Regions from separate parts of the Megasphaera vaginalis (ex Bordigoni et al. 2020) genome, predicted to be linked through region 1. Evidence: riboswitches for the same ligand, from Rfam matches in the RefSeq annotation. Region 1 holds a riboswitch; each other region holds the start of a gene.

Region 1 (7,903 bases):
TCCGATCTGTGCCGCTGGCGCCTGCAATATTATTGACCGGATTGACGATGCGCTGCTGCAGGACGTAAAGGCGAAAGGCGCGTATATCAAGGAAGAACTGGCGCGTTGCAAGCATGTTCAGTTTGTTTCCGGCATGGGCATGATGATCGGCGTCAAGACGGACAAAGAGTTAACCCAACTCGTCAGCAACTGTATTGACGAAGGCCTTTTGGTATTGACGGCGAACGATTTGCTCCGGCTCCTGCCGCCGCTGAATATTCCTATGGACGTGTTGAAACGGGCTGTCGAGAAATTGAAGAAAATTATCGACGCGTAAATCAAAAGGGACAGGCAAGAGACTACTTGCCTGTCCCTTTTATGCGTTGCACCAGATCTTTGCTGCTGCGCCGGACTGTTTGCAGCGGCTTTTTATGCTGCACGGGAGTTGAAAATCGTTTCTCTGTGCAGTATGATCATACTATACTGGCGCGATTGCCTGCGCTATATACAGATCATCTGTAAAATAAAGGAGAGAATTGCGATGAAGGGAAAGCAGATAGGCTTATTCTGTTGTACCGTGGTGATGGCGGCAGTGTTGCTGGCCGGCTGCGGCACAACGGACGATGGCGCTAAAGCGTCGAAGCCGGGAGACAGTGCACAAACTGCTGTCGCCGATTTAGGCAAGAGTAAAGACGGCACGTATACGGCAGAAAGCTCCGCTGACGACAAGTTGGGTAAGACAGATGTGGCGATTACCGTGCGGAATCACAAGATTACCGGCGTTGTCGTTAAGGGGATAGATAGAGACGGTAAGATAAAAGATGAAACGTACGGTAAGAATTTAGGCGAAGATCGCTATAAACGGGCGCAAACAGCGTATCGGTCCATGAAAATGTATGGCGATGACCTCGTCAAAACGCAGTCTGTCGATGCCGTTGACGCTGTGGCTGGGGCGACCGTCTCGCATACGCAGTTTGTCGAAGCGGCGCGGAAAGCCTTAGTTGACGCACAGAAATAGAGGGGAAGATAGTGGCTAGCCGCGCTGCCGATTGCAGCGAGGGTCGGCGCTTGTTTTTGGCTTACTTTGCGCCGTTTTGCCGGACGGAAAAACGACACGCCGAACGTTGTTTAAACGTTCGGCGTGTCGTTTGTTTTCATAACGCTTTTTATCATAACAGTGATTGGATACGGTCCTTGATTTTTCGCGTAACATCAGGATTATTCATCGTATACACATGGATGCCGTCGACGTCGTTGGCCAGAAGGTCGGCAATTTGGTCGATGGCATAGGCGATGCCGATATCCTGCATGGCGGTCGGGTCGTCGCCGTACGCGTCGATGGCACGGCGGAATTTTTGCGGCAGCGATGCGCCGCAAAGTGCGATCATCCGTTCGATTTGACTCTTGCTTGTAACCGGCATGATGCCGGCTTCAATCGGCGCGGTTATACCGGCAGCGGCGGTTCGCTCGCGAAAGCGGTAGAAGATGGTATTATCAAAGAACAGTTGAGATAAAAATTTGCCGGCGCCGGCTGCTTCTTTTTCCTTCATATAATGAATGTCGTCGTCAAGGCTGGTAGCCTGAAGGTGCCCCTCAGGATAGCAGGCGGCGGCAATGTTGAATTCATCGCCTGTTTGTTCTTTGATGAAGCGGATCAGATCAATGGCGTGAGGAAAGACGGCGGCCGGTTCAAGTCCGGGAACGCTGTCGCCGCGGAGCGCCAGGAGATTGGTAATACGCCGTTGGCGATAATCATTGAGTACGGCAAGTACCTCTGCGGCGGTCAGGTTTAGGCAAGTCAGGTGGGGGACGGCGGTCAGCTTGCAGTCGGTTATGATTTTTTCTGCGACTTCCGCTGTTCGCGTTCCGCCTTGCCCGTTGGCACCGCAGGTGACGCTGATGAAATCGGGCTTTAATTCGCTCAGTTCACGCAGGACGGCGATCATCGGTTCAAGCGGCGAAGCCGCTTTGGGCGGGAAGACTTCAAGAGAAAATGTTTTTCTGTCAGGAAATGAGGGGCTGGCGGTCATAGGCTGTCTCCTTTATGATGAATTGAAACGACTGATTGTATGTACAGTATGAAAGAAAGACCGGAATTTTTCAAGAGAATTCCGGTCTTTCTGCGGCGCGTTAGAAACTCGGTAAAATGGCTCCCTGGTATTTGTCTTCAATGAATTTTTTCACTTCCGGAGACTGGAGCGCTTTGATCAATTTCTGGATTTCCGGCCGCGATTCATCGCCTGCGCGGATTGCCAGAATATTGGCGTACGGCGAATCCTTGGATTCCAGGAAAAGGGCGTCTTTCAGCGGATTCAAACCGGCTTCCATGGCGAAATTCGTATTGATAACGGCAATGTCGACATCGTCGAGGGAGCGGGGAACTTGTGCGGCTTCAAGTTCAAGGAATTGGAGATTTTTGTCGTTGCCGACGATATCTTGCACTGTAGACGCAATGTTGCCGCCGTCTTTCAAGGTAATCAATCCGGCGCTTTGCAGAATGAGGAGCGCGCGGCCGCCATTGGACGGGTCGTTAGGAATGGCCACCTTGCCGCCTTGCGGTACGTCTTTCAGATCCTTGATCTTATGGGAATACACGCCCATCGGTTCGACGTGGACTTTTCCGGCTGAGACGAGTTTTGTGCCGTGTTCGCTGTTGAATTTATCCATAAACGGCACGTGCTGATGGAACGTTGCATCGAGTTCGCCGTCGGCCAACGCCAGATTCGGTTTGACATAGTCCATAAATTCAACGATTTTCAAATCGATGCCTTCTTTAGCCAGAAGCGGTTTGATTTCATTCAGGATTTCGCTGTGCGGTACCGGTGTGGCGCCGACGGTGATCGTCGTATTCTTCGTGCTTTCCGTACCGCCTGCCGGTGTGCTGCTGCCGCAGCCGCCTGCTAATACTGCCAACGACAGAAGTGCTGCCGTCGCTAATAAAGATAATTTTTTGAAATGGTTCATTTAACGGATTCCCCCTTTGGTAATGTATAGCGGAAGTCAATAAAAAAGCCTCTTTCCGAAAGAAGAAAGAGGGTACCGTTTCTTTATCTCTCGGAATTGCTTCCGCAGGAATTGGCACCGTATTACCGGTTGCCGGGCTTCATAGGGCCAGTCCCTCCGCCACTCTGGATAAAATGTATGAACTTGTTCGCTTGTCATTCTACTAGGAAAAGGAATCATTGTCAAGAAAGAGGATAGATTTTTTGCGGCAAAATTGTAGACGCGGAGAAATCCCTGTGCTATTCTGAAAAGACATGAATGATGAGGAGGAACGAATGATGGAAGTATTGCACGAGTCCTTTGTGAGAGACTGCATTCATATGGCGGAAGAAGCGAATCAGCGCGGCTGGCATGAACGAAACGGCGGTAATCTCAGCTATCGTTTAACGGCGGCGGAAGCGGCTGCTTGCCGTGCGGGCTTCGGTACGAAACGGAACTGGCTGCCTTTGACGATGCCGCTTCCGGTGTTGGGCGGCGATTTCTTTCTTCTTACGGGCAGCGGCAAATACATGAGCAAGGTTGCTGCCGCTCCGGAAGAGTGCCTCGGCATTATTGAGCTGGCAGCCGACGGCGGCAGCTATGCCGTCCGTTGGGGGCTGGAAAAGGGCGGTAACGTGACCAGTGAGCTGCCGACGCACCTTCGGACACAGGCGTTGAAGAAGAGACGGGATGCAAGTCGCAACCGCATTGTTTACCATGCGCATCCGGCAAATCTGATCGCCTTGACGTTCGTCGTTCCCATTGACGATGCCGCCATTACGAGGGAACTGTGGGAAGCGGATATTGAAAATCCCCTCGTTTTTCCCGAAGGTATCGGTATCGTACCTTGGATGGTGCCCGGCAGCGAAGCGGTGGCGACGGCGACGTTGGCGAAAATGGAGCGATATCGGGCTGTCATCTGGGCGCATCACGGCACCTTCGTTTGCGGTGACGATTTTGATGACGCTTTCGGATTAATGGATTCGCTGGAAAAAGCGGCGTCCATTTGTGTGAAAATCCGCGCTATGGGCGGCAAACGGCAGGCGATGACGAATCAGAACTTGTCGGATCTGGCGGCGGCCTTCGGCCTGGTTCTACACGAAGGCGCATTGCGGCTAGGGGAAGAGACGTCAAAAGGGAAGACGTAAGGGCCGTGCCTTTTCCGCCGTTTTTGCGCGGAACAACTATGATGGTGTGCCGACGGCATTTGCAGGCATGTTTTGCCGTACAAAAAGATGCCCGTCCGTTGCTTGACAAGAACAGAGTGTGCAGTATATAATACTGTCCAAACATAAATACCAGATCGATGAACGAAACGAGTATATCCGAGTGGGGCAGTTACAGCGAGCTGATGGCAGTGGAAGTTCAGCACGGACCGGCGGGTAGAATGGATTCGGGAGATGCGGCCTGAACGATGTTTCCAGTAGGGTGCGCCGGTGTAGTTCCATCGCTATCAAAGAACCTTGTATCGCTTAGGCCGTACAAGTGAGCCGGGCATGGAACATGCCAATTGGGGTGGCACCGCGGAATGACAACCTTTCGTCCCTTTTTTGAGGGACGAAAGGTTTTTTTTTGTATGCAAAAGGGGAGAAAAACGCGATGTTGGAAATGAGAGATGTAAGTTTTTCCTATGACAATACGGCAACCGTGTTGGAGCATATTGATCTGCAAATCGGTACCGGGGAGTTCATCGGACTCGGAGGGCGGAACGGCTGCGGTAAGACAACGGTAACGCGTCTTCTCATGGGACTGGAAAAGCCGACAACAGGAAAGATCTGCTTGGACGGCAAAGATATTACGGCTGCCGATGCGGCGCAGCGCAGCCGTTACATGGGGTATGTCTTCCAACGGCCGGAGCGGCAAATGTTTCGCGCTACCGTAGCCGCCGAAGTAGCTTACGGGCCTCAGCAGCTGGGGTTGCGGGGTGAGGCGGTGCGGGAGGCGGTTGCCGCCGCTCTGGCGGCAACAAATCTGACGACTCTGGCCGAGTCGTATCCGCCGAATCTGAATCGCGGTGAAAAGCAGCGGGTAGCCATTGCGTCGGCGCTCGCCATGAAAACGAACTATATTATCCTTGATGAACCGACGAGCGGGCAGGACAGCGCCGACAAGGACCGGCTCATGCAGTTGTTGACGGCATTAAACCGGCAGGGGATTACGATCCTCCTGATCACGCATGATATGGACATATTGGCGGCATACTGTCACCGCGTCCTGGTTATCGGCAGGAAAACCAAGGTCTTTGACGGTACGCCGGAAGAATTGTTTACGCGGCGTGACGATCTGTATGATTTGGGCCTGGCCAGGCCGGAAGCGGTAACGCTTTCGCTGGCCCTGCCGGGCATGCCCTACTGTGCGACGATGGATGCCTTTAAGGATGCGTTGCTGAAGCGATTGGGAGGGGAAAAAGCATGTTGAAAAAATTGGTGCCTTTGACGAAATTAACGGGGACGCTGGCATTTTCATTCTGGGCTTTAGTCCTGTATCAGCCGCTGCCGCTGGTCATTCTGGTGCTCGTTGAAGTGGCGATATTGGCGAGCTGCGGTACTTTCGGCCGTAATGGCAAAGCATTGTTCAGTCTTTGTATCTTTGCCGTGTTTCTCGGTCTCGTGCAGCTTCTTGGCGGCGGTTCCGTTACCTCCGCGTACGTTACGGGGCTGCGCATGCTGGCGATGACCGTCGTCTTTATTATCTTGTTGACAACGACGCGCTTGCAGGATTTGACGGCGGCGCTGGTCAAGCAGATCAGAATCCCCTATGAATATGCTTTTATGTTTACGGCCGCGCTGCGTTTCGTGCCCGATTTCATTGCCGAAAGCAAGGCGGTGCAGGAGGCGCAGGCCTGTCGCGGCTTATCTACCAAGGGGAATATTTTTAAAAAGTTGAAAAACTATATGTCCGTCATTCAGCCGCTCATGCTGAAATCGCTGGGGCGGTCGGAAACGATGGCGCTCAGTTTGGAACTGCGGGCGTTTGGCAGCAGTGAACACAGCTTTGTGGCCAATGTCAAGCCGAAGGGAACCGACCGGTTGTTGATTCTTGGCATGATCGTCATCAGCATTATATTGGTATACAGCCGCATCAACGGCCTTATGGCGTAAGGGGGAAGCACAGTGAAAAAGGTAGAGAATATTGCTGCTTTGGAATTTCATCACCGGCAGGGAGGGCAATTTCGCTGGATCACGATCACGACTTTGATGCTGGCCATCGGCACGATCCTTCATCTCGTATCTCCCAGTGTGGCCGGCATTACGCCGAACTGGACGATCGCAACGTATTGCGTTGCCATTTGTCTGACCAAGCCGTCATACAAACAGGCCGTCGGCATCGGCCTTGTTGCCGCGCTCGTCAATGTCCTGACCTCGAAATCGGGATTTCCTTACGGCAATCTGATCAGTGAACCGATAGGGGCGGTGGCTTGTGCCGTTGTTGTCAAAAATTTTTCGTTCATTAAATTTAAGGGCCATTCCTGTTTGCCTGTGCTGACCGGGTTCATTGCCACCTGTCTCAGCGGCGGCGCTTTTGTCACAATACTGAAATTCGTCATGAACCTGCCGACTGTCGTATATCTCACGGGGATGCTTCCGCTAGTGGCTGTTATCGGTCTTCTAAATGCTGTCGTCACGCCGCTTATGTACTTTCCGGCGTTGCGGCTGTTCGTTTCCCGCGGTTATTTGGATTCTCTTGAAGAGCGGACGGTCACGTCCGATCACAGCGAGTATGACTTGCAGCCCGCTTCGGATGCCTTGCTGTCTGTTGAACATTTGACGTATATTTATAATAAGCGGAAGAAGCCTGTGCTGCAGGACGTGAGCCTGACAGTACAAAAAGGCGACTTTCTCGTCCTTACCGGGGAGAGCGGCAGCGGCAAAAGTTCGCTCTGCATGGCCCTTACCGGCGCAATACCGCACTATTTCGGCGGTGTCATGAAAGGGATGGTCTATGTAAAAGGAAAAGCGACGACACAGACGACGATTTCCGAATTGGCAGGCAGCGTCGGCACGATGCTCGACGATTATGACAGCCAGCTCGTTTCCATGACTGTCGAGGAAGAAATTGCCTTCAGTCTGGAGAATAAAGGGGAAGCGCCGGAAAAAATCGAAGCGGCTATTACGGAATCGCTGGCTAAAGTGGGACTCAGTGATTATCGCAAGCGCCTGCTGACGAATCTTTCCGGCGGTCAGCGGCAGCGTCTCGTTATTGCCGGCGTGTTGGCGACGAATCCGGAAATACTCATCTTTGATGAACCGACGTCGGCGTTGGATCCGGAAGGAACGCATGCTTTCTATGAACTGATCCACGATTTGAACGCAACGTACGGGCATACGGTCATCGTCGTCGAGCATACGTTGGAAGCGGTTTTGCCGTATGCCAATCGATTGGCTCTTCTGCACGAAGGAAAGCTTCTTTGTGACGGCGATTTGGAAACGACCTTGCGGTACATGTATGAGCACGACGTTTATAAACGTGCGATTCCCCAAGTCTTTGCCTGTCAGCGTGATCTGGAAAAGGCCGGTTATCGGATGCCGTCTACCTGGCTTTCTACGGAAGCGGCGCTGCAGGATCTGAAACAGTATGCATAGTTTTTGGGCAGGGGGCCGTACGGCAGTCCTGCCTTTTTGCGCAAAAGAGAGGGAGAAGAATGGATCTTCTATGTCTTGGCGACAGTCTGACCTACGGCTATCCCGGAGTACCGGCTGACAGTTGGCCGGCTCTGGTTGCACGGCATTTGGGTCTGACTGTCGCCAACCGCGGTGTCTGCGGCGAAACGACGCAGGATATTCGACTGCGACTTCCGGCTGCATTGGCAGAACTGCCTGGCGCCGTTTTTCTGATGGGCGGTTCCAACGATGTGTTGCAGGATATTGCTTTGACAGAGACAGAAAAACATATGCTGGCCATGATAGACATGGTGCAGGCCAGGGCATTGCCGCTTATCGTC
Region 2 (7,903 bases), on a different contig from region 1:
CTGCGTTGGAACGTGCCGGTTACCGTCACATCGGCGATATCGCCGCCGTCGGCCCGACTGCGCTGGAGCGTACCGTCGGCAAGCAGGCGCGGCGTATTTACGAGTTGGCTTGCGGCATTGACGACCGCCCGCTGTCGGTGCACCGCCGGCCGCAATCTGTCGGCAGCGAGCACACCTATCCGCACGATCTGCAGACGCGCCGTGAAGCGGACGAACAGTTCCGCATCTTGGCGAATGAAGTTTCCTGGCGATTGCGCCGGAATCACCTTATGGGGCGAACGATAACGATCAAGGTCCGGTTTGCGTCGTTTCGGACCGTGACGCGGTCGTTGACGCTGGATACGATGGGGACTTGCGCGGAAGCGCAGTTGTATTTTGCGGCCAAACGGCTTTTTACCAGAGATCTGGCGTTTGAGCCGATACGGCTTTTAGGGCTGACGGTCAGTCAATTGCAGCCGCTGCAAATACAGGGCGATCTTTTTTCTGACGATGCGGAAACACAGGAAAAGGTGACGGCGGCGATCGACAGACTGCAGGAACGGTTCGGCAGACAAGCGATCATGAAGGGGTTTCTTTGGGAATTATCACAAGATAGAGAGACGAGAAAATAAACAGTCAGCAACTGAAGGAGGTTTTTTACGATGGCCATATACAAAATAGCTGCGCATACGGGAACGAATGATAACGGGTATATTCAATACGATGCAGATACACGGACCGTACAGGTTCATCTTTGTAATGACGAGATCAACCGAAAGGTTTACGAGTACCTGACGACCTGCCAGACGCTTCACAACTATGTCGATCTGTCTTTTTTCGAGACGATCAAAGAACGGCCTGTCGCCAGTTGGGAAACGATGCGATTGGCGCTGGCGAAGGTCTGGATGGAACTGGGTGTGCATATTGATTGGAGCCGCAAGGTAGATTGATTTTTTCGTCATATGCCACATGTTATGCACAAATTACACACAATCTTGGCGCCTGTCTGTGTATAGGCTTTAAATGCCCTGTTTTTCGCCGCTTTTTCTCCTTCTTTTCGAGACGAGATACCGCTTAAATTGTGGATAACTCAGATATCTCCAGGCGGAAAGAGCCGTGGCTTATCTCCTGCTATTCGCATATTGGAGAGGATAAGGCGGAATCTTGACGGAAGGCGAAACGGCTGTGTACAGGTGTTGTGATTTTGTGTATAAGTTATCCTGAAAAGGGTAAATTTTGTGTGAAGAATTGTACAAATGGCGTAATTACGCCATTTTTTACAGCTGTTTTGAGCCGGTTGTCCACATTTTGGTCATGGGAAACGGCTGGTGCGAGAACGTGCACGGAAAAGGATAGGCTTGACGGGGGAGCATTTTCGGTATATAGTGAAGAAGTCTCATTACAATATGCATCTAGAGCAGCTGAGGGACTGGCCCGACGACGCTGCGGCAACCTTCCGGAAGGAAAGGTGCCAATTCCAGCGCCACGGCGATGGCGACAGATGACAATAGGGGTTTTGCAGGTGCGTCATCGTTATGATGACGCATTTTTTTGTGCAATCATTCGTTAGGGGGAATCGTCATGATTGAAACGAAAACACTTGCCGGCCGAACGGTGCGGCTACGAGACGTTTTTATTCTCGGATTTGCTTTTTTTGCGACGTACTTCGGCGCCGGCAATCTTATTTTTCCGCCGCAGTTGGGCTTGAGCAGCGGGACCGCTTTTCTTCCGGCACTGCTCGGGCTGTCCTTGTCAGGCATTCTGTTGCCTGTGTTTGCGCTTCTGGTTATTAACCGGTGCGGTGATGTGCGGCGTCTTACGGCACATGTCGGCAAGCACACGTATCATATCTTATTAACGTTGCTGATGATTATCTGTACCTTTGTTTCCATTCCGCGGACTTGCGCGACGGCCGTTCAGCTTGGCGTACAGGGGAATTTTCCCGATCTGCCTTTTACTGCCGGCGTGCTGATTTATTTTGCCGTCGCCTATTTTTTTACCTTTGATGAAGGCAGCGTTTTTGATAAGATGGGCAAATATTTGACTCCGATATTGGCGTTGATCCTCATTGTTGTCGGTGCGGCTGGCATCTTTTTTCCCTTGGGGACGCCGGCAGATCCCGTTGTGGAGAATGCTTTTGTCAATGCTTTCTTGGGCGGATATAATACCGGTGACGTTCTGGTCAGCTTCATCATGGCTTCCTTGTTTATCGGTGCCGTCGAGGCCAAGGGGTATACGACGCGGAAATCGCGCAATGAAGCGATGGTGTTGTGCGGCCTGATTACGGTTATTCTGCTTCTGGTTATTTATGGCAGTCTTCTTTATATGGGGGCCTGTGTCAGCGGAGATTACGAACAGTCCATTGGCCGTGCCGCGTTACTTGTCGCCATTATTCAGCGCGCTGTCGGCGGGAAGGGTGTCGTATCGTTTTTTCGTTATCGTGACGGCGGCGGTATCGGCGGCAACGGCGCTTTTGGGCGTTGACGGCATCGTTACGTATATCGGGTGGATCTACAGCATTTCCTATCCGCCCGTACTGGCATTAATGGTCTTGGGGACGTTTGCCAAGGTCATTCCCAATGACGGCGCGTATAGAGGGGCGACCTATTTGGTCGTTATCTATGCGTTGCTTGAAGCGTTTCCGGGCCTTAGCGGCATGGCAGCCGCTAAGGTCATTGTGGCGGTCACGCCGTTGTCGTCTTACGGCTTTGGCTGGATCACGCCCTTTCTCATCGGCTTTGTCGGCGGCGCTGTGTGGGGACACGTGCGCCGCGAAACGGCAATCGGTCCGGAAAATGAAAAAGCCATCTCATAAGAGATGGCTTTTTTTGCTTATTTACCGAAAATGCCGGTCAAATAAGCGGCTGTGTCTTCCAAATACGTTGCGCCGTATGTTTCGATTTCGCCTTTATCGCAATGGGCTGCGAAATTCGGATCGATCGGCAGTTTGGCGACGTGGGGGATATCGTATTTTGCCGCCGAAGCGTCGGCGCGGCTCGGCCCGAAAATCTCATGACGGCTGTGACAGTCGGGACATTCGAAGTAACTCATATTTTCGATCAGGCCGAGGACGGGGACTTTCATCAACTCCGACATGCGCAATGCCTTTTCCACGATCATGGAAACCAGCTCCTGCGGGGAGGTGACGACGAAAATGCCGTCAATCGGCAGGGACTGGAATACGGTCAAGGGAACATCGCCGGTACCGGGCGGCATATCGACGAACATGTAGTCGATATCACCCCAGAGAACGTCGGTCCAGAACTGCGTAACGGCGCCGGCAATGACGGGGCCGCGCCAGACGACGGGATCGCCCGTATCTTCCAGGAGAACGTTCATAGACATGACTTTGATACCGGTCTTCGTTTCTACGGGATAAATGCCGTTTTCCGCGCCTTTTGCGCGCTTATGGAGGCCGAAGGTGGTCGGAATGGACGGCCCCGTAATATCGGCGTCCAAAATGGCCGTCTTATACCCTTGCCGCTGCATTTGCGTTGCCAGCAGAGAGGTAACTAATGATTTACCGACGCCGCCTTTACCGCTGACTATGGCAATGACATGCTTGACCTGGCTGCCTTCGTGAAGCTTTGCCAATAAATCTTGCGGTTCTTTGCGACTGCTGCAGTTGCTGCTGCAGCTGGAGCAGCTTTGATTACAGTTTTCACTCATTTCTATCGTCTCCTTTTGCTCTCCCAAGGGCGGCACGGCAGCAGAGTGCGCGGCACGTGGCGGCCCGTTGACAGGTTTTGATATTGCCGCCTTCGATCAGGAGGCGTTTTCCATGGATAACGACATCGGCAAGCTTGCGGCGCGCCGTTTCATAGATACCGGTTACGGTTGTGCGGGAAACGGCGATCTGTACAGCGCATTGCGCCTGTGTCAGACCGACGAGATCAATGAGGCGAATAACCTCGTACTCATCGACGGTCATAACGACAGTAGGCCGCATTTTTTTCTCGTCTGCCGGGAGAAATTCATCGACCTGAGGCAAGGCGCAAACCTTGCGGCAACGCGACGGTCTGGCCATGGGAAGACACCTCCTTTCAGAATGCATCGTCTTTATTATAGAAATATAAATGACATATGTCAAATATCCTTAAAAAATAGCCATCACGGCGGCAAAAAGTATGATACAATTTGTATATACCCGCCGAATGAGGAGGTTTTTATATGAAAACATGGCAGATATATGCTGTAACGGCAGCCTTTTGGCTGGCAGTTCCGGGCGGTGCGACGTCCCTTGCCGCCGATACGGCGGTAACCGTCGTCACCGCGCCGTCGGCGACGGCAGCGACACAGCCAAAACGGCAGGGCGCCGTAACGGATCCGGCCGTCAACTTGCCGAAAGTTGACGACTATTATCTTACGAAAGGAACGACATACGCTAAGCTTACGGCGCGCATTGAACAGTTACCGGCAACGCTTACCGGATTGGATCAAGGGAGCGGAAAACACTATTACCGCGTGGACAAAGAACTTCGCGATAAATATTTTTATCGCGTCTGTACCTATGACGAGGCAACGCGGGAACGACTGGGCGAGTACCTGACGGCCAAAGACGGCACGAATGTCTGGCGTGTCCGCAGTGAAGGGGACACGCAGCTGATTTACGGGTCGGCGGCAACGTTATTGCAAAAAGTAAGGATACAGGCTGTTCCCGGGAAAATTCCGTTAGGTACGCAAGGCGCGTTGGCCGTAGCTGTACCCGGCAATGTACCCTGCGCGGTAGCGTTGCACAGCTTGAACGACGCCGTTGCCGCCGTTTCAAGTGACGGCGTCATCACGCCCGTTGCCTGTGGAAAAACGGCGATAGCGGCACAAATTACGGTCGGAAATCTGGTAAAAAATGATGTTGTCGATATTTTTGTCGTGCCGAAAGACTACTATACGCGTCTCCGGCAATCGCAAGCGTATTATCTTCCCGTTTTATTCGGCTGGGGATTTGGCTGGGATGACGATTGGCGTTGGCGTCATTCGCACCGCCATCGTATGAGTCCGCCGCCTCGCCGCGTGAGCCCGCCGCCGCATCATCGGGCGCCCCATCGCCGCTGACAGGACTGATGAAACTGCGGGTCGTTTGCGGATATGGGCGGGGCGCATCACTGTTGCGACAAATAGGGAGTGACGGTTTTTTGATGATATAAGGACGAAATAGTTGGACATAGCCGTTAAAAAAGGGCCGGCGCGATTGCAGCGCCGGCCTTCCCTATCTATTGACGGGCAGCTGTTGCGCCCGTAGCTTACCAGGCGGCGACGACGCCGTCGGCACGGGGTTCCGTAGCGCCTGTTAAGACGCCGTCTTCATTGCGCCAAATGATTTGTCCTCTGCCGTAAGGCAGGGGATCGGCATTGACGGAGACTTCGTGACCTCTGGCTGTGAGTCCGTCAATAAGCGCTTGCGGTATGCCCCGCTCGACTTCGATTTTCTTGCCGCCGAGCCATTGCCAACGGGGCGCGTCCAGCGCTGCCTGCGGATTAAGATGAAAGTCGATGGTGTTCATCAGCACTTGAAATTGTCCCTGCGGCTGCATGAAAGCTCCCATGACGCCGAAAGCGCCGACGGCATCGCCGTTTTTCGTGACGAATCCGGGTATGATCGTGTGGTATGACCGCTTGGAAGGTCCGACGCAATTGTCACTGGCCGTGTCGAGGCTGAAGTTGTTGCCTCTGTCGTTCAGGGAAATGCCGTAGCCGGGGACGACAATTCCGGAGCCGAAACCGGCGAAGTTGCTCTGAATGAGAGAGACCATGGTGCCGTCTTCATCGGCTGTACAGAGATAGACGGTGCCGCCGTTATCGGCATCGACTGGCTGTGGCAAAAGCGCGGCGGCGCCTATTTCACGGTAGCGTTTTTCGGCATAGGCATCGGCAAGGAGATCGGCTGTGTTCGTTTTCATGCAGTTCGGATCGGCGATATGGGTTTTCCCGTCTGTAAAAGCGAGCTTCATGGCTTCAATTTGTCGGTGCAGGGTGTCGACGGTATCGCGTTGGGCAAAGGTCATGCGGGACGCAATATTCAAAGCCATGAGGACGACGAGCCCCTGTCCGTTCGGCGGCATTTCCCAAATATCGTAACCGCGGTAGTTGGTGCAGATCGGGTCTACCCATTGCGGCTGATAAGCGGCAAGATCGCTTTGGCGCAGGAGACCGCCTGTTTGCAGAGAAAAGGCGGCGACGGCAGCTCCGATTGGACCGTCGTAAAGACTGCGGCAGCGGCTGGCGGCGAGACTGCGCAGCGTGCGGCCTAAGGCCGGCAATTTGAGCAGATCGCCGGGTTGGGCAGGCTTTCCGGTCGGATAAAAAACGGAAAAAAGGCCGGCAAAGGCGGGCTGCGCGCGAAAGTCGGAGAAGGCGTCCCATTCAGCCGCTAACATTGCCGCCAATGTCGGCATTACGGCATACCCTTCTTCGGCGTAGGCGATGGCGGCGGCAAAGAGCCGCTCGAAGGGCAGGCGGCCGAAGCGGTCATGGATTGCCGCCCACGCCGCCGGGGCGCCCGGTACCATGACCGGAAGCCAGCCCCGCAGCGGCATTGCGTCGTACCCGGCGGCTGTGACGCGGTCTCTGGTCAGCAGCGCCGGAGACGGACCGCTGCCGTTGATCCCGTGTAGCCTTCCGCCCGTCCAGATCAGCGCAAAAAGGTCGCTGCCGATACCGTTGCTCGTCGGTTCGAGAACGGTCAGGCAAATAGCCGTGGCCAGAGCGGCATCGACAGCGTTGCCGCCTTGTTTCAGCACATCGAGGCCGGCCTGTGCCGCCAAATGCTGCGACGTGCAGACCATTCCCTTGCGGCCGTAGACGACTTCGCGTCGCGACGGATACGGATACAGTCCGGCATGGTAGGAGAATGACATGATAATCCCTTCTTTCTGCGGTTTTTAGACATCTTCACTATAGCACAGGCCCTATGCATTTTACAATGTGGCTCTTCTCAAACGGGAAGGATACGGATATAATAAAATAATACGACGTCATTACCTTTGAGGAGGGGAATTTGATTGACTAAGGCCATCTTAATTGTCAATCCGACTGCCGGAAGAGAGCGGGCCAAATACCACAAAGAAAATTTATACGACCAGCTGCGAACGATGTTTGCAGAAGTGGAACTGCGGGAAACGGGCAAGGCGGGAGATGCTACGGAATGGGCCAGGGAAGCTTCTTTAGCCGGCTATGATGCCGTTTTTTGCATGGGCGGCGACGGGACGCTCAATGAAACGGTCAACGGCTTGGCGCAGGCCCGGCAGGAAATCAATTTCGGTTTTATTCCCATGGGTACGGTGAACGATTTGGCACGGGCGCTCCGCATTCCCCTTCATCCGGAAGCGGCGATCGCCATGCTGAAAAAGACGAAGACCGTAAAGGTCGATATCGGCAAAGTTAATGACCGGTATTTCGTCAATACCGTTGCTGCCGGCATTATGCCGGAAGCTGTCAGCAATGTGTCGATCGAGCAGAAAACGCGGCTTGGACCGCTGGCGTATTTTTTGACGGGACTGAAAGCGCTGCAGACGCACAGAGCGTCGCTTTTTAAGATTACGACGGAAAAGGGCGAATTTATTCATCGGTCGCCGCTGGTCATTGCCATGTTGACGAATTCGGTTGGCAGCTTCCGCAATTTGGCGCCGCAGGCTCGCGTTAACGACGGCAAGATCTGGCTGGCCGTTTTTAAGGATTTTACGTATTTGGATTTAGTCAAGACGGTGCCGGAAATCTTGGCCGGCATGCCTCTCAGTTCCGAATACATGTATTTATCGACAGTCTCCAAGGTGACCGTTTCGCTCATGGACCAGGAACCGCTGACCAGCAACGTTGACGGTGACGCCGGGCCGGCTTTTCCGTTGCGTCTCGAGATCCTGCCGTCCTTTCTCTCCGTGTATGTGCCCGCTTGAAGGACGAAATAAAAAAAGACCACCGTCAGATGGTC
Region 3 (7,903 bases), on a different contig from region 1:
GACGCTGCGTGAAATTACGGGAAATCCCGTTGCCGTCGATATGTTCGGCGATACCTTTGAGTTCAATATTGAGCACATTGCCCTGGCTCGCTGGGCCGATGCGTTTGTCGTAGTTCCGGCGACGGCCAATATTATCGGCAAAATCGCCAATGGCATTGCCGACGATCTGGCAACAACGACGCTGATGGCTACAAAAGCGCCGGTTATGATCGCGCCGGCGATGAACAGCAATATGTATCTCAATCCCGTCGTTCAGGGGAATTTGCAGAAGCTGAAGGCCTTGGGATATGTCATCGCCGAGCCGGACAGCGGCCGTTTGGCTTGCGGCATTGACGGCGTCGGTCGGCTGCCCGATCCCGACATACTTGTCGAATATATCGAAAAGACTACCTGCAGTTCGGCGCTGCTGCGCGGCAAAAAAGTGCTGGTCACGGCCGGCGGTACGCGGGAACGGATCGATCCGGTCCGCTATATCGGCAATCGTTCCAGCGGCCGCATGGGATTTGCCGTTGCCAAAGCGGCCATGCTGGCCGGCGCCGATGTGACTCTCGTCGCGGCTCCGTCAGCTTTGCCGGCGCCGTTAGGCGTGCATCGCATCGATGTCGGCACGACACTGGAAATGCAGGCCGCTTGCGAGGAGATTTACGATTCCGTCGATCTGGTCGTCAAGGCAGCGGCAGTTGCCGATTATCGCGTTGCCAGGCCGGCGGAAAATAAAATTAAGAAATCGTCGGAAACGTTGACTGTGGAACTGGCTAAGAATCCTGATATTCTGTATGGGTTGGGACAGAAAAAAACGCATCAGGTACTGATCGGTTTTGCCGCTGAAACGACCAATGTCATCGAATACGGTATGGGTAAGTTGAAGAAAAAGAACCTCGACATGCTTGTTGCCAATGATGTCAGCGTCGCCGGCGCCGGGTTTCAGGGGACGACGAATATAGCGACCTTTTTGTTCCCTGACGGGCGCAGCGAGGCGATGGAAATGATGAGCAAGTTTGAATTAGCGCAAAAGATCATCAGCGCCGGCGCCGCTTTGGTCGCTGCGAAAGAAAGCGCTGAGGCGTAAAATAAAAACGTGGAGGCGAGGATACTTTAGGCAAGCCGCAAAGTGTCCTTGTCTGTGTCGTTTGACGAGACTGGAAGGCATGATTTTCATGCGCTTGCGATATAGGAAAACGACGGCGATCTATTGCTTTTTTTTCGTCCTTATTCTATAATACTAAGTACCGTAAATTACATATGTTCCATCAAGAGTCGGCAGAGGGATTGGCCCGATGACGCCGCAGCAACCTTCACTATTGAAAAGGTGCTAATTCCAACAGTGCTTTCACTGGAAGATGGGTAACAAGAACCCCTCTTTTGCAGAGGGGAATTTTTTTACAGGAGGAATGGTAATGGTAAAAAATCGTGAATTTTTCACATCCGAATCCGTAACAGAAGGACATCCCGACAAAATAGCTGACCAGATTTCCGACAGCATTCTGGATGCCATTTTGGCAAAAGATAAACATGCCCGCGTAGCCTGCGAAACGCTGATTACCACAGGAATGGTGCATGTCGTAGGAGAAATTTCCACCAATTGTTATGTCGATATTCCCCATATTGTCCGTGAGACGATACGCGGCATCGGCTACACCCGTGCCAAGTACGGTTTTGACTGCGATACCTGCGGTATCCTTGTCTCTTTGGACGAACAATCTCAGGATATTGCCATGGGCGTTGACGAGGCCCTTGAAGCCAAGGCCGGCAACGGCGAACAATTCGACGCCATCGGCGCCGGCGACCAGGGCATGATGTTCGGTTATGCGACCAATGAAACGGACGAGTACATGCCGCTGCCGATCTCACTTGCTCATCGTTTGGCTCGTCGCCTGGCAAAAATCCGCAAGGAAGACGTGCTGACCTATCTCCGTCCTGACGGCAAAACGCAGGTCACCGTCGAATATGAAGACGGCAAACCCGTACACATCGACACGATCGTCATCTCGACGCAACACAGTCCGGAAGTGACGCGGGAACAGATAGAAAAAGATCTGATCGAAAATGTCATCAAACCGGAAATTCCCGATGGACTGTTCGATGAAAAGACAAAGCTCTTTATCAATCCGACGGGCCGTTTCGTCATCGGCGGTCCGCAAGGTGATTCCGGGCTGACTGGACGCAAAATTATCGTCGATACCTACGGCGGTATGGCGCGCCACGGCGGCGGCGCCTTTTCCGGCAAGGATCCTACGAAAGTGGACCGTTCCGCTGCTTATGCCGCCCGTTATGTGGCTAAGAACATCGTTGCGGCAGGCCTTGCCGATAAGTGCGAAATCCAGCTCGCTTACGCCATCGGCGTGGCTCATCCCGTCTCGATCCATGTGGAAACGTTCGGTACCGGTCACGTCGACACGGACACGATTGTCGCCTTGATCCGCAAACACTTCGATCTGCGTCCGGCAGGCATCATTGAAATGCTTGATTTGCAGCGTCCGATCTATAAGCAGACGGCCGCTTACGGCCATTTCGGCCGGAACGATCTTCATCTGCCTTGGGAGCAGCTGGATAAAGTGGCTGTACTTCGCAGTGAAGCTGGTTTATAATTATCATATCGTACGGTCAAAGGGAGACGAGAGTCTCCCTTTCTTTGTTACCGGGAGGAATGAAAATGATTGCTGACATTATTATCAACATTACGGCAAAACGATTGCAGCAAACGTTCTCGTACAGCGTGCCGCCGTCGCTGCGGCTCCGTGTAGGGGACCGCGTTCTCGTTCCTTTCGGTTCCCGCCATGAAGAGGGCGTCGTTATCGCTTTGCGGTCAGGTGAAGCGGCTGCGTCTCCGTATGCTTTGAAAAACGTGGCGGCTCTCTTGTCGGAAGAGGCGGGATTTCAAGCGGAAATGATCGATACGGCGTTCTGGATCAGCCAGTACTACGTTTGCAACTTTGCCGACGCCTTGCGCCTTTTTATGGTGGAAAAGCACGGTCTGCGCCAAACCCGCGTTCTTTCTCTTTCGGCAAGGGGGAGCGACGTTGCCGCGTCGGAGCCGGCGTTGGCCTTTGCGGCGGCAGAAGGGGAGCAGGCGGAAAAAAACTTTCGCAGCCGCTTTGGCGACGGCGTCGTCGACAGACTGCTGAAACAGGGCTTGCTGCTTCGCAGAAATGTGACGGAAAACAGAATCGCTGCGAAAACGGAACCGTATCTCGTCTTTTGCGCTGCCGATACGGCGGGTATCCTGCGGCGGCGCAAGAGACAGGCGGAACTCTTGTCGCTCTTGCAGGAAAAAGGCGAAATGCCGCTGGCCGATGTGCTGCGAAGCGGTTACAGCCGCGATACAACTGTAGCGCTTTGCAAGACCGGGCTGGCTGAACGAAGGGACAAAATTCGCCGGACGACGGCTTTGCCACTGGCTGCCGCCGCCGATACGACGTGGCCCTTGACTGACGAGCAGCAGGCTGTTCTCGCAAGCGTGCGGAGTGAGGGGCATCATCGAACCTTCGTCCTGCACGGCGTTACCGGCAGCGGCAAGACGGAGGTCTATTTGCAGTTGGCGAAGGATGCCTTGGCCGCAGGACGGCAGGTTCTCGTCCTGGTTCCCGAAATCGCGCTGACCGGACAGATCGTCAGACGCTTTACGGCCCGTTTCGGCGATGACGTCGTCGTCATGCACAGCCGCCTTTCCAAAGGGGAACGGGAAAACAACCGCCGCCGCATGCAAAACGGCGAGAGCCATATTTGCATCGGCGCCCGTTCCGCCGTCTTCACGCCGGTGCAGGCGCTGGGGCTGGTGATCGTCGATGAAAGCCATGACAGTTCTTATAAGCAGGACGAATCGCCTCGTTATCATGCCGTGTCCGTTGCCAGAAAACGAGCCGCTTATTACGATTGTCCTGTTATTTTGGGCAGCGCTACGCCGGCTATTGCCGACTATTATCTGGCTCGGCGCGGCGTCTATACGCTGCTGACCTTGACTAAGCGAGTTATGGGGCGTTCGCTGCCGCAGACGGAACTGGTCGATATGCGGGAAGAACTGGCGCGCGGCAACTACAGCGTCATCTCTTCCTCTTTAGAAGCGCTTCTGGCGGAGACGCTGGCAGCTCGGCGGCAGGCCATCGTCCTCTTGAATCGCCGCGGCTTTTCGACCTTCGTCATGTGCCGCAAATGCGGCTACGTTGTCAAATGCGATACGTGCGACGTAGCGATGGTTTATCACAAACATGCCGAAACGCTGCGTTGCCATTATTGTGACGCTGAAAAAGCCGTTCCAGTCGTTTGCCCTGCCTGTGGCAGCAAATTTATCAAGTTTTTCGGCTCCGGGACGGAAAAAGTGGAAGCTCGGCTTCAAGAACTGTTTCCGGCGGCCCGCATCATTCGGCTCGATCAGGATACGACGACGCGGAAAAACAGCAGCGATCATATTATTGAAGCTTTTCGCCGCCACGAATATGATATTCTCCTGGGCACACAAATGGTCGCCAAAGGACATGATTTCGCCGGAGTCAACGCCGTCGGCATCCTTGCTGCCGACAGTCTTCTCAATCTGCCGGCGTACTGGGCCGGCGAACGGACTTTTCAGCTATTGACGCAGGCTTCCGGCAGAGCCGGCCGCGGCGATTTTCCCGGCCGCGTCGTCATGCAGACCTATGCGCCGGAGCATTATGTCATGCAGTGCAGTGCCGCCCAGGACTATCGCGCGTTTTACGAGGCCGAGCTTGTCTTTCGCAGAGAATTGCGTTATCCGCCGTTTGCATCGTTGATCAAGGTAGTTATTACCGATGCCGACGAGGTAGTCGCCGGTAAGAAAGGCAATGAACTGGCCGCCTTGCTGCGGGGCTTTTGCGGCGAAAACGGCAAGGATGTGGAAGTAATCGGTCCGTACGTGGATATTATCAAGAAAATACGCAATAAGTACAGGCTTGTCATTCTCCTGCGCGGTCAGGATATGGAGGCGGTAAAAGGGTATATGAAAGAAGCAGCCGCTTTCTGGCAGCACGGCATCATGATTGATGTGGAACCGACCTATTGAAGTAAGAACGTTATTAATCATGGCGGCAGACGGCATGGCGCAAAGATGACTTCGTCTTTTGAGTGACTGCGCTCCAACCGGTACGTCGCTCTATGCTTATTGCGGTGAATGGTATATAATTATTTAGATATGGAATCTTGTTGTTCGGCTGTAAGCCGCAGCAATCCGTTGGAATGATTATTTTGCCGCCCCCTTTTCGGCAGGCAATCATATGTTGAGGTGAAAGATGGCTGTTTTACGCATTACAAAAGCCGGCGATCCCGTCCTGAAAGGGCAGGCGCAACCGGTCAAAACGATTACGAAACGCATTAAGCGCTTATTGGATAATATGGCGGAAACGATGTATGCCGCCGAAGGAGTCGGTCTTGCCGCGCCGCAGGTTAACGAATCGCTGCAACTTGTCGTCCTTGACGACGGCAACGGCCTTATTGAACTGATTAATCCGGAACTGCTGGAGGCGTCGGAAGAAATGGAACTCGGCGCGGAAGGTTGCCTCAGTGTTCCCGGCTATTACGGTGACGTGAGCCGGCATAAAAAGATCACCGTCAGGGCGCGCAACCGTTACGGGAAGGAGATCATTTACGAGGTGGAAGGGTTTCTGGCTCGTATTTTCCAGCATGAAATGGATCACCTGCAGGGCGATCTCTTCATTGAAAAGGCAACTAATTTGCGGAAAGTCGGTGAATGATGGAAAAACAGCGCATTGTTTTTATGGGCACGCCGGATTTTGCCGTGCCGGCTTTGCAGGCGATTCACGCTGCGGGACACACGATCGCCGCTGTTTTTACGCAGCCCGACAAGCAACGAGGCCGCGGCAAAAAGGTCTCGTTCTCTCCGGTCAAAGAAGCCGCCCTGGCCTTGGGACTGCCTGTCCATCAGCCTGACTCCCTGCGGCCCGCGGCGTCTGTCGCGCTGGTTCGATCCTATGCGCCGACTGTGATCGTCGTCATCGCCTATGGTAAAATTTTGCCGCGTGAGATTTTGGATATACCGCCGTATGGCTGTCTCAATGTGCATGCTTCGCTGCTGCCCCGTTTTCGCGGCGCCGCGCCGATTCAGTATGCCATCAAAGAGGGCGACGGCGTCAGCGGCGTGACGATTATGGGGCTGGACGAAGGAATGGATACGGGCCCGATTCTGAAACAGGCGGAAATACGGCTGACAGCTAAGGAAACGACAGGCACTTTGTTTGCCAAATTGGCTCAATTGGGAGCGCAGACGCTTTTGCCCGTACTGGCGGAACTTTCACAGGCTTTGCGCCAAGCGCGGCCGCAAGATGAAAGGCTGGCTGTCTATACGGCGAAGATCACGAAAGAAATGACCAATATCGACTGGCATCAAGATGCAGCCGTTATTGAACGGTGGTTGCGTACTCTTGATCCTCATCCCGGCGCGTATACGTTCTGGCAGGGGCAGCGCTTGAAAATTTGGGCGGCCGATGTTACCGAAGGAGGCGATGCCGCGCCGGGAACGATTATTGCAGTAACGAAAAAAGCGCTTATCGTGCAGGCGGGGAAAGGCGCTTTGCGCATTACGGAGCTGCAGCCAGAGAGCCGGAAGCGAATGGCGGCGGCCCAATTCCTGCAAAGCCATCAGCCCGCTGTCGGCGAAAAGCTGACTGCTGCCGGGTAATCCGTTGATAAGGAAGAAAGGGCACGGCAGTTTCTTTTTTGATGATGATAAATGAGATAGGAGTTTTTCATGAATGTGCGTGAACTTGCTTGCCGCAGCCTTCTCACGATTTGTAAGGATGACGGTTACAGCAATATTGTCGTTTCGCAAACGATAGAGAAAAATAAATTGACCGACAGAGACCGTCGTTTTTATACGGAGTTGGTATACGGTACGCTGCGTCATGTAAACTATTTGGATTGGATTATCGGCCAATTGAGCTCACGCAGTCTGAGCCGGCTCGATCCTCTTTGTTTGGTTATCGTTCGGCTCGGTATATACCAGATCTATCAAATGGATAAAGTGCCCGAATCGGCTGCCTGCAATGAAAGCGTCAATTTGGCGACGAAGCTTGGCAACAGCGGCATGGCGAAATTTGTTAACGCCATGTTGCGCGGCAGCATCCGCCGCAAAAGCGAATTCGTCATTCCTGCGGCGGAAGACGACCTCGTCCGTCATCTGTCCCTGACCTATCACCAACAGGAATGGTTGATCAAAAAGTGGCTGCAATGGTACGGCGCCGCCGATACGCTGTCGCTGTGCCGCTATTTTGACGGCAAACCGGAACTGTGTTTGCGAACGAATACGACGGTGACGACACGACAGGCTTTGATGGAGAAACTGCGGCAAGCGGATATCGCTTGCCATGAAGCTGTTCACAGCAGTGAAGGCATTTATCTGGAAACGAATCCCGGCATGAGGCGCTTGGAACAGGTCGTCGGTAAGGGCGCTATCGTTCAGGATGAACCGTCACAACTGGTGGCTCACGTCGTCGGACCGCAGCCGAGTGACGTCATCTTTGACATCTGTGCCGCCCCCGGCGGCAAGACAACGCACTTGGCAGCGCTTGGCGGCAATAAGGCCGTCGTATACGGCTGTGATATTTACGAGCATAAAATAAAACTTATCGAAGATAACGCCCGCCGTCTCGGTTTGACCAATGTGCGCCCCTTGTTGCAGGACGGCATGACGATCGGTGATATTTACAGCGCCAGCGCCGACCGCGTCCTTGTCGACGCACCGTGCTCCGGGCTCGGCGTGCTGCGGCACAAGCTCGATCTGCGCTGGCGAAAACGTCCCGGCGATCTCCGCAATTTGCCGCAGCTCCAACTCCGTCTCCTGACCAGCGCCGCCAAATGCGTCAAACCGGGCGGCGTCCTCGTTTACAGCACCTGTACGCTGAACGATGGGGAGAACGGCGCTGTTGTCGACGCTTTT
Region 4 (7,903 bases), on a different contig from region 1:
TTCGGAGAACTGTATTGCCTGCAACAGGGTTATGCTTTACCGCTGCCGACAGCGCTCTGTCTCGTCACAGCTTGCATCTGCATGCAAGCTTCCGTCAACACACTGAACGATTATTTCGACTTTATCAACGGAACGGACACGGCAGACGATTTTCTGGAAAAGTCCGACGCCGTCCTCGTGCACGGCTCTTTTCCCGTCAAACAGGCGCTGTATTTAGGAATTGCGTACCTTTTTGCAGCGGCTCTGATCGTTTTCCCCGTCCTCATAACTGCCGGGCCGATTCCTCTGATCATCGGCGCAACAGGCGCGCTGGCAGTCTGCACCTATTCAGGCGGCAGATTGCCCATATCCTACTTGCCTCTCGGCGAACTTATTTCCGGCCTGACGATGGGAGGCCTGATTCCTTTGGGCGTCGTCGCCGTCGCCAGCCAATCATTTCACGCTGCGGTCTTGCCGGCGGCGCTGCCCCTGATACTCGGCATAGGCTTGATTATGTTGACGAACAATACCTGTGACCTGGAAAAAGATGAACAGGCCTGCCGCCGCACACTGCCCGTTTTATTGGGAAGAAAAAAGGCGTTAACGCTCTATCGCGGCTGCGTTGTATTATGGTTCGCCACGCTCTGCCTGCTCCCTTTCTGGTATACCCATGCTTGGGGCATTGGCAGCCTTCTCCTTCTGATCGTCTTCGCCCGACCGGCGTTTCGCCGTCTCCTTCGCTTCACTTTAACGGCGCCGCAACGGGTCGCGGAGATGAAAGGAATCGTGTTGGCCAACTTGCTCGGAAACGGCGCTTATTTGATCAGCTTTGCCGCAGCAATCACAGGAGGCTTCTCCTGATATGACTGACGCAACAAAAAAAGAAAAAGTCTACGCCGTGTTTGAACGCATTTCCCGCACGTATGACCAAGGCAACACGTATATCAGCTTAGGGATGTCGGGAAAGTGGAAAAAACAATTCATTGCCCGCATCGCGGACGAAACGGAAGCAGGCGGTCCGATATTGGATGTCTGTACCGGAACCGGTGATATTGCAGTCGCGCTGGCGCGGTCAAGACCCGATTGTATGATTACGGGCCTTGATTTCTCACCGGCCATGCTGCGACTGGCACGGGCAAAAGGGGAAAACAGCCCGAACCTTCGCTGGCTGCAGGGGGATGCCATGCATCTTCCATTCAAGGATAATGCCTTCTCTGCAGCATGTATTTCTTTCGGACTTCGCAACACGACGGATTACCTGCAAGTATTGCGGGAAATGGCGCGTGTCGTCAAGAAAAACGGCGCCGTCTATTGTCTGGACTCTTTCGTGCCGGACATAACACTCGTCAAGCCGTTCTATTCCCTGTATTTCAAATACTTGATGCCGGTCATCGGCGGCGGCCTTCGCCATCGTCAAGAATACACCTGGCTCTGGCAGTCAACACAAGACTTTATCAGTATCAACGAATTAGCGGCATTGTTTACACAGGCCGGTCTGACCGATATACAAATAAAGCGCGTCTTATTCGGCGCCTGTGCAATGCATACGGGAAAAAACAAAACGTAATACCCTATCAACGTACCACGTAACAGCATATAAAAAATTACTATATCATGAACCACATGGTTAAGGAGGGTAATAAATATGAGTAGTGAAGAAAAATTTGATGCCATAGTAGTCGGTGGCGGGTTGGCCGGTTCTGCTGCAGCCCTGACTATGGCCAGAGCCGGATTAGACGTCATGCTGGTAGAACGCGGCAAGTTCTGCGGTTCGAAAAACTCCAGCGGCGGCCGTCTCTATGGCCACAGCTTGGAAAAACTGATCCCCAACTTCGCCGACGAAGCGCCGATTGAACGCAAGATTACGCAGGAACGCCTTTCGCTCATGACCGAATCGGGGGCTTTGAGTTTCCAATACAGCTCGGACAAGCTGGAAAACTTAAAATATCCGTCCTATTCCGTCCTTCGTTCCAAGTTTGATAAATGGCTGGCAGACAAAGCGGAAGAAGCCGGCGCCATGGTCGCTCCGGGACAGCTTGTCGATGAAATTATCGTCGAAGACGGTAAAGTGATCGGCATCAACTGCGGCGGTGAAGAAGTGGATGCCGATGTCGTCATCCTCGCCGACGGCGTAAACTCCCTTTTGGCCCAACAGCTGGGCATGAAACAGGAACTGGACGCCAAAGACGTGGCTGTCGGCGTAAAGGAAGTCATTGAACTCGGCGAAGACGTCATCAACGATCGCTTCGGCTTGTCCGGTTCCGCCGGCGCCGCTTGGATGATCGCCGGCGATCCCACATCGGGAAATTTAGGCGGCGGGTTTATCTATACGAACAAATCGACGCTCTCTCTCGGTATCGTAACGACAATCAACGATATCGGCCGCGTCGATGTCAGCATTCCCGATATGGTTGAACGCATGAAAGCGCATCCGACGATCGCCCCCTTCATCAAAGACGGCAAGCTCGTCGAATACTCGGCCCATTTGGTAACGGAAGGCGGCCTGAAAATGATGCCTGAACTCGTTCGCGACGGTATCATCGTCGCCGGCGATGCGGCCGCTATGGTCGTCAACCTGGGCTATACAGTACGCGGCATGGACCTGGCCATCGAATCGGGCCGGTTAGCCGGCGAAGCCGTCATCAGCGCCAGAAACCGCGGCGACTTCTCCAAGGAAAGCCTCTCCGTCTATACCAAGATGCTTGATGACAGCTTCATTATGAAACTGATGAAGCAATACCAGAACTTGCCGGGTCTCTTGGAAGATCATATGATTTTCAACGATATCCCCAAGATGGCTGATGATTTCGCCAGCATGGTTTATAAAGTGGATGGCGGCACCCCCGTCGCCCTGCCGATGATCGCCTTGAGCGTTCTGGCAAACAACGGCGGTCTGAACGGCCTGTTCTCATTAGGTAAAAAAGCTTGGGAGGCGATGTAAAATGGCAAAAATGAGTGTAGATGACAAATTAGGTGTTGTTAAATTCCTGACGGACGAAGCGGAATCCCACATTCTCATTCACGAAGATTACAAAGATGAGCAGGAAATCAATCGTCTTGTCATGGCCTGTCCCGCAAACTTATATCATTATGACAACGGCGTTCTCGTCTTCAATCATGAAGGCTGCTTGGAGTGCGGTACGTGCCGCGTCATCTCCGGCGGTAAGGGCGTTAAGAGCTGGAAACATCCGAAAGGTTCCATGGGTGTCGAATACCATCAGGGCTAAACGCCATACGGCATGTAAAAACGAATTCAGATATATATCTGAATTCGTTTTTTACGTGTATTTTTATCGTCAGCAACACATTCCCGTCCAGTACGGTTGATCTGATAAGAGGATATGGTATAGTATACATAATCACTTGACCGTACGGCTCTGCTGCAAATCAAAAAACAGGCTCACCACGTAAGGAGGATATATGTCTGTGCCGAATAAAATGTCACCGCCTGCCCGCACGCACGCAGCTACATACATCTTAATAGCAGCCGCCATCATGCTGCTCGCCGCCTTCCCGTTCCGGGACACGTTCTGCGGCGGCTTTTTTACCCATGTTTCATCAGCTGCGCTGATCGGCGGACTGGCAGATTGGTATGCCGTTACCGCTTTATTTCGCCGTCCTTTGGGAATCGCCTTCAAAACGGCAATTATCCCCAACAGCAAGGTCCGCATTGCCGAAATGGCCCGCCACATGGTCGAACATGAAATTCTGACCGTTCCCAACATGTACGCCGTGCTCAAACATCATCCCATTCTAGGCTCTACCTTAGACTACCTGCATACCGGCAAAGGGTTTCAAGCCGCCGAGCGCGTATTCGGACAGATGCTCACTATCTTTCTGTATACGGTGGATATCCAAACGCTGGTGAACGCATTTTCCTCAAAGGGCGGCCAGGCCGTAGAAAAAATAGATTTGGCTCCCATTATGAGCAAAGCCATTAAGATCGGTCTTCGCGGCGAATCTGGCAAAGATTTTCTCGATTTTATGATTCTCTACTTGGAAAAAATTATTCGCAGCGACATGATGGGCCAAGCGATTGGCGAAATTTATGAAGCTTCCTTGCTGCAATATGCGAAACGCAATATCTTTCTAGGCTGGGCGATCAAAACGGCGCTGAAAGTCGAGGTTCTTCGCCCCCCCTACGTAGCTGGAATACTGCAAAAAAAAGGACTTTCTCTGCTGACAGAAGCAAAAGCGGACAACTCCGTGCAGCGTGAACAGGCGCTGCGTTATTTATGGAAAAAGACAGAGCAAATCCAATTCAACGATGATTGGCACAAACGTATTGACAGCTATAAAAACCGCATGTACCAAAGCCTCGTTACGCGTCCCGATACGGGCGAAGCCTGGCAGCGATACATCCGGGATCCGGAAAGACAGCGCCGAATCTGCAATTGGGTAGCTGCCTACGTCATTCGCAAGCTAGAATCATGGCGCGAAAGCCCCGATCGGATTGAGCAGCTGAATCATACGCTGCTCACCTTCCTGTCGCAAGAACTGAAAAAACTGCAGGAATGGTTCGGTAAAACGGCAGAACAGGAAATCCTGAAATATGACGGAACCTACTTGGCGGAGCAATTGGAAAACAGCGTGTGGTATGATCTGCAAGTCATCCGCATCAACGGATCCCTCGTAGGCGCCCTTTTAGGAGCCGTAATTTACCTGATCATGTACGCCGTCAAAGGAGGTGCGTAATATGACCTACCGTCGAAAAGCAAATCTCATTCTCCTCGGCTCATTCATCTGTTTCATCCTTGCCTTCCTGTGGTGGGCTACGCACGATCTTTCCTTGCCGGAACAGCTGCTCCTGTTCGTCATTCAATCAGCCCTCATCGGCAGTATCGCCGACTGGTTCGCCGTCACCGCCTTGTTCGAGAAACCGCTGGGATTTCCCTACCATACGGAACTGCTGTACAGCAATCGGGAACAGATTATCGACAGTATTACTAAAATTATTTCCAAACAGCTGCTGCAGCCCAAGATTTGGCAAGATAAGCTGCGCAACATTTCGTTCATCGATAAATTATCGGTATGGCTGCGCGAACCGGCGGGAAAGGAAAAATTTCGAAATCTGCTTTATGCCGTTTCAATCCGAGCCTACGGTTTTGCTCAAAAAGGAGACACACAACAAGCGATCCTTATTCGTTTACGCAGCTATCTCAAAAAGCAACCGCTCGTCAACTTTTTCCAGGACCGTCTCATTTCCCTGTTGGCTGACCCGAACAGCAACATGTTCACAGATACGCTCAATCTCATCAGAGAACTTATTGCCAGCGACGAATTTGACACGGTGATAAAAGATCTGATCCTGCAATGGCAGGAAGAATCCAAACATTCGACGGTCTCCACGCTGACAATTAACAAAGTACTCGGCATCGTGGACCCGCAAAAAATAGCTCAGGATATCAAAAGCGGCCTGCTCATCTGGCTTGATCATTGGGAACAGGCCGATGCGGCGCAAAAAGAGTGGCTCTGCCGCAAGTTTGAATTGTTTCTCTATTCCATGAGCGGTCAATTGGCCTTCGCCGTCCAGAACTGGCAAGACCAGTTCATCGATTCCCTGCCGCTCGAACAATGGCTCGATGCCACCCAAGGGTCTGTTGAAATCTATTTTACAAGCGGTCAGACAGGACAGGAGGAACTGAAGGATATGTTGGAAACGCAGTTCTTTCGGTACATTGCCTATTGCCGTTCCCATGAATCCGTAAAAAACTGGCTTGATGAACAGATCTGCCGCACCTGTAATATTCTTCTCGAACACGAACACAGTCTCATCGCCATTGCCGTCCGTGACGTCCTGTCAACTTTTGACAAGCGGAAATTTAACGAATTCCTTGAAAACAAACTGGGCGAAGACCTGTCGTGGATCCGCATCAACGGAGCCATTGTGGGCGCATCCATAGGCTTTTGCGTCTTTTCCTTCTTATATTTCCTTTATCAGCCCCTAGTCGTGCCGCTGATCCGTAATTGGGCCTTCACGTAGCCGCAAAGCCACGACTTTCCGTCTTGAAAAACCGTCATATGCGACGAGCTGTCATTTCCTCTTGACAAGATCGCGGCGACGCGTTATCATTACTTTCAACAACTGCATACCGTTTTCATCAAGAGCAGCAGAGGGACTGGCCCTGTGAAGCTGCGGCAACCTCCTTTCGGGGAAAGGTGCTAATTCCAGCGGTTTTACCGACAGATGAAGGAGCATATACACAAGCCGTCATCGTCATGACGGCTTTTCTTTTGTCACTTGAAGACGCTGCTATGCCGGTTGAAATTTATACTCATCATTATAATATACAGGGGGAATTATCAAATGAACGTATCCGTAAAAAAAGTTATCAGTCTCGCCTTAATTGCGGCAACATGTATCTTTGCAGCAGGCTGCGGCAGCTCCGACACTGCCGATACTACAAAAAAAGAAATCAAAGTCGGCGTAACGGCAGGACCGCATGCAGAGGTAATGGAAGAAGTGGCTAAGGAAGCGGCCAAACAGGGCATTACGCTGAAAGTCGTCGAATTTAACGACTATGTCCAGCCGAACAAAGCCCTTGCCGACAAAGACCTCGATATGAACTCCATGCAGCACCAGCCTTACCTTGACAATGTCATCAAGAAACAGGGGCTGAAGTTAACGTCTATCGGCAAATCCATCATCTTGCCGATGGCGGCGTATTCCCATAAATACAAATCCCTTGCCGACGTCACCCCGGGAGCCAAAGTCGCCATTCCGAACGATCCGACAAACGGTGCGCGCGCACTTCTTCTGCTGCAGCAGGCAAAATTGATTACCTTGAAAAACGGCAATTCCGTTGACGCTTCCGTAACCGATATCGTCGAAAATCCGAAGAATTTGCAGTTCGTCGAATTGGATGCCGCTCAGATTTCCCGCTCTCTTGACGATACCGATCTGGCTTGCGTCAATACGAACTACGCGATTCCGGCAGGCCTGAATCCGCAAAAAGACTCGCTCATCGTCGAAGACAAAAACTCGCCTTACGCTAACGTCATCGTCGTTCGTGACGAAGATGCAAACAATGAAACGTACAAAAAGGTCGTCGCCATTTATCAGTCGGAAGCGATTAAAAAGTTTATTGAAGAACACTTCCAAGGCACCATCTTGCCGGCGTTCTAATAAAAAAAACACGCTCTGCAGAGCGTGTTTTTTTATGGCTTAAAGCCCGCTGCTATCGCGCAAGGATCACCGTTATACGCAGGCTGCTCCCAAGAGGTCGACGCCGTCTGTCGGTCCGGTCCGATCTGGCCGCCATCTTTGCGCGCAAAAAAAAGCAGCCACATCACAGGAAAAGGAGGAGCAACAGATGGGCCCCTCCTTTTCCTTACCTATACATGCAGTTCTGCCGTCGAATACAGGCAGGCATATCCGGACAAAGTAACACGGTCGCCGTGTACTTGGCAAAACAGCTCGCCGCCTCGTTGGGAAGCCTGATACGCATGCAACGCCGTCTTCCCCTCACGCGCGGCCCAAATCGGCAAAATATGACAGTGGCCGGAACCGCAGACCGGATCTTCAGGCACTTTGAGCTTCGGCGCAAAGCTGCGGCTGACACAATCATAATCCCGGCCTTTAGCCGTAATATGCAGCAGCAACCCGTCAAGTTCCCGGATCTTCTCCTGATTCGGTTCCGCCTGTCGAACGAAATCTTCATCATCCATGATGCAAACGAGATCCCGCGCCATATACGCGGCCAACGGCCGACGGCCGATCGCCGCCGTCATCGCCGCCGTCACGGCCACAGGCTGCATCGCATACGCCGGAAAATCCATGGAAAACAGTTCCCCTTCACGCCGAACCGTCAAATCGCCGCCCAGCGTATGAAAGTGAAAGACCTGCCGTTCCGGCTCAATAAAATTAGCCAGAACGAACGCCGTTGCCAAGGTTGCATGACCGCAAAGGTCGATTTCTCCTCCC

The links. A riboswitch is a leader RNA that binds a small molecule or an ion and turns the genes downstream of it on or off. The one in region 1 is predicted to bind S-adenosylmethionine.
Region 2: it holds a riboswitch for S-adenosylmethionine, as region 1 does, so the genes downstream of both, C0977_RS06700 (branched-chain amino acid transport system II carrier protein) here and C0977_RS10075 (MetQ/NlpA family ABC transporter substrate-binding protein) in region 1, are expected to answer to the same signal.
Region 3: it holds a riboswitch for S-adenosylmethionine, as region 1 does, so the genes downstream of both, metK (methionine adenosyltransferase) here and C0977_RS10075 (MetQ/NlpA family ABC transporter substrate-binding protein) in region 1, are expected to answer to the same signal.
Region 4: it holds a riboswitch for S-adenosylmethionine, as region 1 does, so the genes downstream of both, C0977_RS07365 (MetQ/NlpA family ABC transporter substrate-binding protein) here and C0977_RS10075 (MetQ/NlpA family ABC transporter substrate-binding protein) in region 1, are expected to answer to the same signal.

The regions. Positions count from the first base shown of each region.
Region 1 is NZ_OEQB01000009.1:13,666-21,568, reverse strand. Features, by position in the region: gene C0977_RS10090 (acetylornithine/succinylornithine family transaminase) at 1-316, shown strand, start outside; gene C0977_RS10085 (FMN-binding protein) at 521-997, shown strand; gene metF (methylenetetrahydrofolate reductase [NAD(P)H]) at 1,149-2,009, opposite strand; gene C0977_RS10075 (MetQ/NlpA family ABC transporter substrate-binding protein) at 2,110-2,943, opposite strand; SAM riboswitch class I at 3,024-3,118, opposite strand; gene rhaD (rhamnulose-1-phosphate aldolase) at 3,258-4,109, shown strand; gene C0977_RS10065 (energy-coupling factor ABC transporter ATP-binding protein) at 4,561-5,379, shown strand; gene C0977_RS10060 (energy-coupling factor transporter transmembrane component T) at 5,376-6,062, shown strand; gene C0977_RS10055 (tryptophan transporter) at 6,075-7,544, shown strand; gene C0977_RS10050 (GDSL-type esterase/lipase family protein) at 7,604-7,903, shown strand, end outside.
Region 2 is NZ_OEQB01000004.1:189,360-197,262, forward strand. Features, by position in the region: gene C0977_RS06690 (DNA polymerase IV) at 1-611, shown strand, start outside; gene C0977_RS06695 (hypothetical protein) at 642-929, shown strand; SAM riboswitch class I at 1,385-1,487, shown strand; partial or broken gene C0977_RS06700 (branched-chain amino acid transport system II carrier protein) at 1,561-2,794, shown strand; gene C0977_RS06705 (Mrp/NBP35 family ATP-binding protein) at 2,812-3,648, opposite strand; gene C0977_RS06710 (DUF134 domain-containing protein) at 3,641-4,006, opposite strand; gene C0977_RS06715 (hypothetical protein) at 4,150-5,031, shown strand; gene C0977_RS06720 (gamma-glutamyltransferase family protein) at 5,220-6,833, opposite strand; gene C0977_RS06725 (diacylglycerol/lipid kinase family protein) at 6,978-7,868, shown strand.
Region 3 is NZ_OEQB01000001.1:33,830-41,732, reverse strand. Features, by position in the region: gene coaBC (bifunctional phosphopantothenoylcysteine decarboxylase/phosphopantothenate--cysteine ligase CoaBC) at 1-1,069, shown strand, start outside; SAM riboswitch class I at 1,245-1,347, shown strand; gene metK (methionine adenosyltransferase) at 1,398-2,588, shown strand; gene priA (replication restart helicase PriA) at 2,654-5,014, shown strand; gene def (peptide deformylase) at 5,241-5,702, shown strand; gene fmt (methionyl-tRNA formyltransferase) at 5,702-6,646, shown strand; gene rsmB (16S rRNA (cytosine(967)-C(5))-methyltransferase RsmB) at 6,716-7,903, shown strand, end outside.
Region 4 is NZ_OEQB01000005.1:44,054-51,956, forward strand. Features, by position in the region: gene C0977_RS07335 (prenyltransferase) at 1-840, shown strand, start outside; gene C0977_RS07340 (ubiquinone/menaquinone biosynthesis methyltransferase) at 842-1,546, shown strand; gene C0977_RS07345 (FAD-dependent oxidoreductase) at 1,625-2,920, shown strand; gene C0977_RS07350 (4Fe-4S dicluster domain-containing protein) at 2,922-3,206, shown strand; gene C0977_RS07355 (DUF445 family protein) at 3,406-4,674, shown strand; gene C0977_RS07360 (DUF445 domain-containing protein) at 4,676-5,962, shown strand; SAM riboswitch class I at 6,075-6,173, shown strand; gene C0977_RS07365 (MetQ/NlpA family ABC transporter substrate-binding protein) at 6,287-7,105, shown strand; gene C0977_RS07370 (PhzF family phenazine biosynthesis protein) at 7,315-7,903, opposite strand, start outside.